DNA from 2 places in the Shewanella eurypsychrophilus genome. Region 1 is predicted to be linked to the other one. Evidence: predicted binding sites of a transcription regulator. Region 1 holds the regulator's gene; the other holds the start of a gene.
What was found. The regulator ArgR, encoded in region 1, controls arginine synthesis, uptake and breakdown. The targets are predictions, from matches to a motif close to ANTGAATANNTATTCANT.
Positions count from the first base shown of each region.

Region 2: the regulator ArgR is predicted to act here: its motif matches at 2,808-2,825, upstream of argA (amino-acid N-acetyltransferase).

Region 1 is NZ_CP045503.2:1,143,803-1,148,511, reverse strand. It holds gene ispB (octaprenyl diphosphate synthase) at 1-700, shown strand, start outside; gene mdh (malate dehydrogenase) at 800-1,735, opposite strand; gene argR (transcriptional regulator ArgR) at 2,092-2,562, shown strand; gene FM038_RS04735 (cupin domain-containing protein) at 2,728-3,189, shown strand; gene FM038_RS04730 (Dyp-type peroxidase) at 3,269-4,207, opposite strand; gene FM038_RS04725 (ABC transporter ATP-binding protein) at 4,461-4,709, opposite strand, start outside.
Region 2 is NZ_CP045503.2:380,008-384,716, reverse strand. It holds gene FM038_RS01690 (thioesterase family protein) at 1-305, shown strand, start outside; gene rarD (EamA family transporter RarD) at 475-1,359, shown strand; gene argA (amino-acid N-acetyltransferase) at 1,418-2,737, opposite strand; gene rpmG (50S ribosomal protein L33) at 3,029-3,202, opposite strand; gene rpmB (50S ribosomal protein L28) at 3,209-3,445, opposite strand; gene radC (RadC family protein) at 3,575-4,252, opposite strand; gene coaBC (bifunctional phosphopantothenoylcysteine decarboxylase/phosphopantothenate--cysteine ligase CoaBC) at 4,405-4,709, shown strand, end outside.

The sequences.
Region 1 (4,709 bases):
GCTTCGTAGAGGCAGAGAAACGGCGAACGCATTATTCGGTAACAGTGCCAGTGTATTAGTCGGCGACTTTCTCTATACCCGCTCATTCCAAATGATGACCGAGCTCGACAGCATGAAAGTGTTAAAGATGCTTGCAGATGCGACGAACGTACTGGCTGAAGGTGAAGTGTTGCAGTTAATGAACTGTAACGACCCTGATACCACAGAAGAGAGCTACATGCGGGTCATCTATTGTAAAACAGCTAAGTTATTTGAAGCTGCGACTCGTCTCGCTGGTGTCCTTGCTGACAGCCCGATAGAAATTCAGACCGCTCTCGCTGATTATGGTAAATATTTGGGCACCGCATTCCAATTAACCGATGACTTACTGGACTATACTGCCGATACAGAAGAACTAGGTAAAAACATCGGTGATGATCTAGCAGAAGGAAAACCAACACTTCCTTTGATATACGCAATAGCCAACGGCACAGAAGCTGAGCAAGGGCTCATCCGTAACGCTATTGAGCAAGGTGACGGCACTCAGAACATCGAAGAGATACTTCAGGCCCTGAACAGCTGTGGTGCATTAGAATACACCTTCAATCGTGCTCAGCAAGAGTCTGATAAAGCCATTAGTGCACTGGCATGCATTCCTGATAGTGAATATAAGCAAGCTTTAATCTCATTAGCAAAAATTGCTGTAGAGAGAAGCCACTAAGAGCGGATAACTTTAATCGCTAAACCACTTAAAACCTTAAAAATAAAAAGGAGCCTAATGGCTCCTTTTTATTTGGTTGAGGCTTGTTAGTAACAATAATTACTTAACAAATTCAACGCCTAGCTTAATATCAGCTTTTAGTGTATCTAGCATAGCATCACGGGCATTAGCTTCGAACTCACTCACGTCACCGTAAGCCAGTACTTTCTCTACGCCGTTCTTACCCAATAGCACTGGCTGGGCAAAGAATGCTGCATGCTCACTGCCACCATCAACATAAGCACATTCAACAACGTTTTCTTCACCTTGAAGGCCACGTACTAAAGATAGGCCGAAACGACATGCCGCTTGACCCATAGAAAGTGTTGCACTGCCGCCACCGGCTTTAGCTTCAACCACTTCTGTACCCGCATTCTGAATGCGAGTCGTCATAGCTGCCACTTCTTCATCGGTAAAGCTAACGCCTTCAACCTGAGAAAGTAATGGAAGAATCGTCACACCACTGTGTCCGCCGATAACGTTCAGCTTAACATCAGCAACGTTTAACCCTTTCGCTTCAGCAATAAAGGTTTCAGAACGGATAACGTCCAGTGTAGTCACACCAAATAAACGGTTCTTATCATAAACACCGGCAGCCTTTAATACTTCAGCAGCGATAGCAACGGTTGTATTGACTGGGTTTGTAATAATTCCGATTAATGCTTTTGGACATGTTGCAGCACACTTTTCAACTAGGTTTCTTACGATACCAGCGTTGATGTTGAATAGATCAGAGCGATCCATCCCTGGCTTACGTGCTACACCAGCAGAAATAAGAACCACATCAGCACCTTCAAGTGCGGCAGATGGATCTTGACCAGCAAAACCTTTAACTTCTACAGCTGTAGGGATATGACTTAGATCAACAGCAACACCAGGTGTTACGGGAGCAATATCATAAAGGGACAGTTTTGAACCAGCTGGCAATTGTGTTTTTAGTAATAGGGCAAGAGCCTGGCCAATACCACCAGCGGCACCAAGTACAGCAACTTTCATAGTTATCTCCGTCAATTCTTGGATATATGTGATATAGATCTATCTTTCTAGATGGCGCAACATTACTGGATTAATGAATAAATTTCAATTATCCCTTAGTCTCGATTAGATTTAATTTCTGATCTGTATCATAAAATCGTCTAATCGCTCCCTAGAAAAAGCAACAAACCGCCTTAATCATAATTATCACACTAAGCCAGTAAGCCTTTTGATTTGAATCCACCTTTATAGGGTACACAACAATATCAACCAGTTTGCAACCTGCATTTTTATTCATCAAAGACGGGTATTTGTTGACAAAATTGTGCCACCTATTCAAAATACACTAGATTTTTGAATAAAAGAATATAAAAACTATGCAAGCAAATAAAAATCAAGACGAACTTGTTAAGACATTTAAGTTAATTTTGAAAGAGGAACGATTCGGTTCCCAAAGCGAAATAGTGATTGCCCTTCAAGCTGAAGGTTATGGCAACATCAATCAATCAAAAGTATCTAGAATGCTGAGTAAATTCGGCGCAGTGAGAACCAGAAATGCCAAGCAAGAAATGGTGTATTGCCTTCCTGCAGAATTAGGCGTCCCTACGGCAGGTAGCCCGCTTAAAAACTTAGTACTCGACGTCGACCATAACCAGGCGATGATTGTTGTCAGAACGAGCCCTGGCGCCGCTCAATTGATAGCTCGATTGCTCGACTCAATAGGCAAGCCTGAGGGCATATTGGGAACCATTGCTGGCGATGATACTATTTTCATTACCCCAGCAAACATTCAAGAAATCAGTAGAACCCTACAAACTGTTAAGTCATTATTCAACTACACAGATTAGGTCACTTTCTTATACTGATTGGTATTAAAAAAAAGAGACGCACAGTGCGTCTCTTTTTTTATGCCAAACTCTTTTCCACTAGATTGCATACAAGATATTGAATCACACTTTGATTCATGCGAAATTAGTGCTAACGATGCTGTACCTTCGGGCTAAGGAAGTGTGATGACAACAAAAATAATTAAAGTCGATGATGTATGCTGGGAGTCTTGGCAGCATTCAGACCAATATACCAGTCAACAAAAACACATAGGTGACGCTGCTGGTTGTGAAAAAATTGGCGTAACGATGGAGCGGCTTGCTCCAGGGAAACTCTCTACTGTAGCTCACTATCACACAAAGGAAGAGGAGCATCTGTATGCACTCGAAGGCGAGGCCACTTTACTCATTGATGGTGAGTCGCACCCCTTTAAAAAAGGCGAGTATATCTGTTTCAATGCTGACACAGCCATTGCACACACATTAAAAAATGACAGCGACAAAGAGTTTTTATTCTTAGTGATTGGCAATCGAGATAAGCATGATGTAGTGGTTTATCCTGAAAACAATAAAGTCTTAGTGAGAGCTGTCGATGAGATCTACGCAAAGCGCCCAACCAATTACTGGGATCCAGATCCTATCAAGTAATGAGTGGACTTTGTTAGCAACATAAAAAACGCACCTTCAAGGTGCGTTTTTTATTTTGTAGCATTTATACTAACGGGTATTATTGGCTCGCTTCAGTTTCCATAAAGTCCAATGATGGTGCAAAAAATGAGGAACCTGTTAGCGCTTGTGTAAAGTGCAGCAGATGATCATGATTACCCTGTCCATCACCGTGTACCATGCTTTCGAGCATTTTTTCAAAATTATTAGAGTTACGGCAATTGGAGATAAACATTAAACCTTGTTCTTTAACAGAACCATAGGGCATGCTTTGCCTTAAGATCTCCATCGACTTACCATCAGCATCTTTCAAGTTCACGCGTTTAATATGGCTAGTAAGTGGCTTATCTTCAGAGGCATACTCGATATTATCTTGCTTTGTTCGGCCGATAATATCCTCTTGCTTCTTGTGGGGTAAACGATTCCATTTACTTAAGTTGTGCGCAAATTTTTGTACATGAATATAACTGCCAGCTTTAAAGCTAACATCTTCGTCACCAACCAGTGCCACTTCCTGACGGCTACGCCCTTTAGGGTTTTCTGTGCCATCGACAAAGCCAGTGAGATCTCTATTGTCCATAAAACGGAAACCACGTTCTTCATCAACGAGCTCAACCAAACCTTCGAACATTTGGCTGACTTCATTAGCCACTAAATGAAGAATATCAAAGCGGTCACAACGAATATGGACAAAAAGGTCATACTCTAAAGCAGGAGCATCTCTATTATCAGCACTCATGGTCGGAAAAGGCTTAAGCTGATTAGGCCTAGCTGATGGGTATAAACTATCCCAATAGTTCGCTCCTATAGCCAGAAAGCCATTAAACGCACTATCAGCATACTGGTCTGCCAACTCATAGACATATTGAGCAACATTAGCCACACAAGGTCTTAGTTGAGACTCTGCAGCTTCATTCGCATTAAACATCAAATAAACACTGTGCAGATTTCCTTCTGCACACACACCTAACTGTTCACGAGGCATAACCTGATTATCCATCTCTCTATTTACCTTCTGCACTAATTGATTTTCGGCACCATTATCCATAACTTTAATAAATAATGGTATTAACTGAATCACAGTTAGCTGCATAGTTAGCGCTAGGGTTACCTTTACACGATATAATTAACCCGCTAGCTAATCTAACACTGGCATATCATGGCTTAAATAACTTTGCATGCCTATATAAATCCTGATTAATTAGGCTAGAAAACAAGCCTGACGTGTTCAAAAACCATGCAGCGATGTGTGTTTAAAATACAACTAGAGAGTGTTCTTGAGCCTGTAAATTCACTTTCTGGCCTAAGACTAACTGAGATAATTGAGTTTTCACCTCATAGAAGTCTTGCGCAATCTGCACTTGATAGTGGCAAATATTACCTAAAAAACGCCGCTCGACAATCACACCTGCGCCAGACTCATCGGCAATGATCTCAATCTGCTGCGGCCTGAGTAAGATCTCTCCTTGATAGCTCACAGGATGAGTCAGTTGACTGGTACT
Region 2 (4,709 bases), 760 kb from region 1:
ACCAGCAGATCCTTCATGGTGGAGTCACCGCTACGGTACTCGATGTTGTTGGGGGATTAACCGCATTCTCTGGTTTAGTCGCCAGTAGAGATGACTGGAGCGTAGAAGAACTACAGAACCGATTACAAACCTTAGGCACCATAGATCTTAGAATCGATTACCTTAGACCCGGTAGAGGGGAGATTTTTACCGGTACAGGAACCGTTATTCGTGCGGGTAACCGAGTATCAGTATGTCGCATGGAGTTACATAACGAACAGGGCGATCATATCGCTTTCGGCACCGGAACTTATATGGTTGGTTAAAGTAGCTCAACCTCAGACAGAGGGAAGTAGCAGCTTTCCTTGTGTCAGCTTTACTTTCCTCGTGTCAGCTTTATGGGACAGATATGGAATATTAAGTCATCGCTTAAAACTTGAGACCATAGGATTTGAAGCATACAATGCAGCACACTCTCCTTTTGTAGTTCTTTTCATGCTCGATTCTGAATATCGTAAAGGCATCGTCTTTGCTATCTGTGCATACACCCTTTGGGGCTTTGCGCCACTTTACTTCAAATTACTCGGTCAAGTTTCTGCTACCGAAATTTTAATCCACCGCGTGATCTGGTCTTTTGTATTTGTCACTGTGCTGATGGCTCTATTTGGTGGGTTCTCAAGACTCAGACAAGTGCTTAAAAAGCCCAAGCAGCTATTAATGCTGACTTTTACGTCCATTCTCATTGCAGCAAACTGGCTGCTGTTTATCTGGGCCATCAATAACGACCATATGCTGGATGCCAGTTTAGGTTACTTCATCAACCCGCTAGTGAATGTCATGCTAGGCATGGCATTTTTGGGGGAACGACTGAGAAAACTGCAATGGTTTGCGGTTTCACTAGCCGCTACCGGCGTTTTAGTGCAATTGATTTCATTTGGGTCAATACCTCTTGTGTCTTTAGGCTTGGCCTGCTCATTTGGTTTGTATGGTCTATTGCGCAAAAAGGTTAATGTCGATGCTAAGACGGGGCTTTTGGTCGAAACAGCCATCTTATTTCCTGTGGCACTCATCTATCTATTTGCCAACGTGGGTGGAGCACTCACCAACTTTAGCACCAATGAGTTATCACTCAACCTGCTCCTACTAGCCGCCGGTGTTGTTACCACGATTCCTCTGCTTTGCTTCGCCGCATCTGCAGTAAGAATTCCATTGTCAGTCATGGGTTTCTTCCAATATTTAGGCCCGAGTATCATGTTTATTTTAGCGATTAGCCTTTATGGTGAACCCTTTGATCTCGAAAAAGGCATTACCTTCCTGTTTATATGGGGAGCACTTGTCGTCTTTACTATAGATATGCTCTATAAACGTAAAGCCAAATAGTCATTGTCGACTCAAACAAAATGCCAGCATAAGCTGGCATTTTTATAAACGCGATCGGTTATAGCTCTAAGGCGAGTATCTTAGATTTTCGCTGATAGTTATACAGCTGCTTCTTCTTATCTGGGAGAACATCAACATCGACGATATCGAAACCATGCTCTAAGAACCAGTGAATACTACGTGTCGTCAACGCAAAAAGCTTTGTGTAACCTCTTACCCTAGCTTGACCAATAATATTCTTCAGCAGGATGCTACCTCTGTCCGCATCACGATACTCAGGATGCACAACCAGACAAGCAAACTCTCCTGCATTATCCTCCTCAAACGGATAGAAAGCCGCACAACCTATAACGAGACTATCGCGCTCAATCAACATAAACTGCTCGATCTCCATCTCCAGCTGCTCACGGGAACGGCGGACTAAGATACCTTTCTGTTCCAATGGACGGATCAGATCTAAGATACCGCCAATATCACCGATACCAGCACGACGAAGTCGCTCAGCGCTTTCAGTCACTATTTGAGTGCCTATGCCATCTCTGGAGAAGAGTTCTTGCAGCAGGGCACCATCGTCAAGGTAACTAACAAAATGACAACGAGAGACACCATTGCGACAAGCATCAATACTCGCCTTAAGAAAAGCTTTGGTGCCTAGACAAACACTTGAGCCCTGATCTAAATCGTTTAAAATAGTTTGTGCATCATTTGGCATTAACTCGGCTAAGACCTGGCCTTCGCTATCTAAAATACCTTCTTGTGAACTAAAGCCAATCATCTTATCGGCCTTGAGCTTTACTGCTATCTGAGTCGCAACCTCTTCGGCGGTCAGATTAAAGCTCTCACCTGTCACAGAGGCCGCTACCGGGCCAAGCAACACAATGCCATTCCTCTCTAGCTGAGCCTTGAGACCTTGAACATCTATGCGTCTCACCTTACCACTCAAGCAGTAATCAACCCCATCATCCACACCCAGAGGCTGTGCAATGACAAAGTTACCACTGACCACATTTATCTGTGCTCCCTGCATTGGCGTATTACTCAGGCTCATAGATAGCCTGGCAGTGATATCAAGTTGTAAGCCACCGACGACCTGTTTAATCACTTTAAATGCATCTTCATCAGTGATCCGTACGCCATTATAATACTCGGGGAGCAGTGCTTTCTCAGCTAAGGCTGCATCGATTTGTGGCCTAGCACCATGGACCAGAACAATTTTGATACCCAGACTATGCAGTAGGGCAATGTCATTAATAATCGAGCGAAACTGCCTATTAGCTAACGCTTCCCCCCCAAGCATGACAACGAAAGTCTTCCCCCTATGGGCATTAACATAGGAAGCAGAATGGCGAAATCCATCAACAAGTTCTGTAGTACGCACGAATATATTCTCACCTTGATTCATTTATGCAAAACAGACGGCAACAACCGTAAGCTATATAAAGCATAGTATTGCATTTTAATTCAAAATAAAAGCATTTATACCCACTATGAGTGGGCCGTCATTGTTTATTTATCTCAGCTGTATAAATGATATAAGAACAAAAAACAAAAACATTGAAATGAATTTTTATATATTAGGAAGGGGGTATTACAACTCGTAGAGTCCATTAAATTTTAAGCAAAAAAAAGCCCCTGAAACAGGGGCTTTATAGAAGTTAGCATCAAATTATTACTTGATTTTAGCTTCTTTGTACATAACGTGCTGACGGATAACAGGATCAAATTTCTTGATTTCCATCTTTTCAGGCATGTTACGTTTGTTCTTTTCAGTCGTGTAGAAATGACCAGTTTTAGCGCTAGAAACTAGCTTGATCTTCTCACGATTACCTTTAGATTTAGCCATGGTTTATTATACCTTCTCGCCGCGGGCACGAAGTTCAGCAATAACAACTTCAATACCTTTCTTATCGATAATACGCATACCTTTAGTAGAGATACGTAGCTTAACGAAACGCTTTTCGCCTTCTAACCAAAAACGGTGGTTTTGTAGGTTAGGTAAAAAACGACGACGCGTCGCGTTTTTTGCGTGCGAGCGGTTGTTACCAACCATTGGTCGCTTGCCAGTTACTTGGCATACTCTTGACATGTCAATCTTCTCCAAAAAACAATATATTTAACGCTCGAGCATTAATGCACCTCGAACACGGCCGTCGCCTGAGGCACACAACAGAGGGCGCATTTTATACAGGATCTAAAAACAAAGATCAAGGGATAGTTAATCTAACCATCCCCGCTCTGCAAATGAAACTATCTCGCGATCGCCTATAACCATATGGTCTAGCAAGGAAACATCAATGGTTCCTAAGGCAAATTTTAATCGCTCAGTTATTCGTCTATCGGCCTGACTTGGCTCCGCAACTCCTGATGGATGGTTGTGGCAGACAATCACAGCCGCAGCTTTTTTCTCAAGCACTAAGCACACCACATCACGTGGATATACAGAGGCCGAATCTATAGTGCCACGGAATAATTCAACAAACTGAATAACTCGATGCTGACTGTCCAACAATAAAATGGCGAACACTTCGTAGGCACGATCCCGCAATTGTCTCATTAAATAGTCCCGAGTTAAATCAGGATCACTCAATATTTTGCCTCTTTTTAACTTTTCTGCAGAAATTCGGGTACCTAGCTCAGCCGAAGCTTGCAGTTGAGCGTATTTTACCGGCCCCATTCCAGCCAATTTACATACTTGTGTTTGTGAAGCGCTAAACACTCCTCTTAGCCCCCCAAACTCATTGATGAGCTCACGGGCTAATTCAACCGCACTAAGTCCTTGTAAGCCATTTCTGAGCACTACAGCTAGCAGTTCAGCATCGGATAGCTGAGCCACACCACGATTTAGTAACTTATCTCTTGGGCCTTCTCCGTCTGGCCAATCTTTAATCGCCATCACCCCTCCTTGCGTGACTGTTCATTTATGTTGAGTATGGTCGAGTTTTCTAAAACTTGTATCTAACACAGACTTAGGTTTGTGATATCTTAGGCGCTATTCAATTTAGTGACTGGCTAGTTTGATACAAGCTACCGGTGATGGGCAAAAGTATGAATCAAAGTACCGACACAGATCAGGCCAAAAAAAATGTCTTACTCGCCATCGGTGGCGGTATTGCAGCCTACAAATCTGCCGATCTAATACGTCGATTAAAAGAACGCAACTTCGATGTCCGTGTAGTGATGAGCCAAAGCGCTAAAGAATTTATCACACCGCTGACCTTACAAGCGCTATCTGGATATCCCGTTGCATCAGATCTACTCGATCCTGCGGCAGAAGCTGCCATGGGTCATATCGAGCTAGCTCGTTGGGCTGACTTGGTCATTGTCGCCCCTGCGACCGCCAACCTAATCGC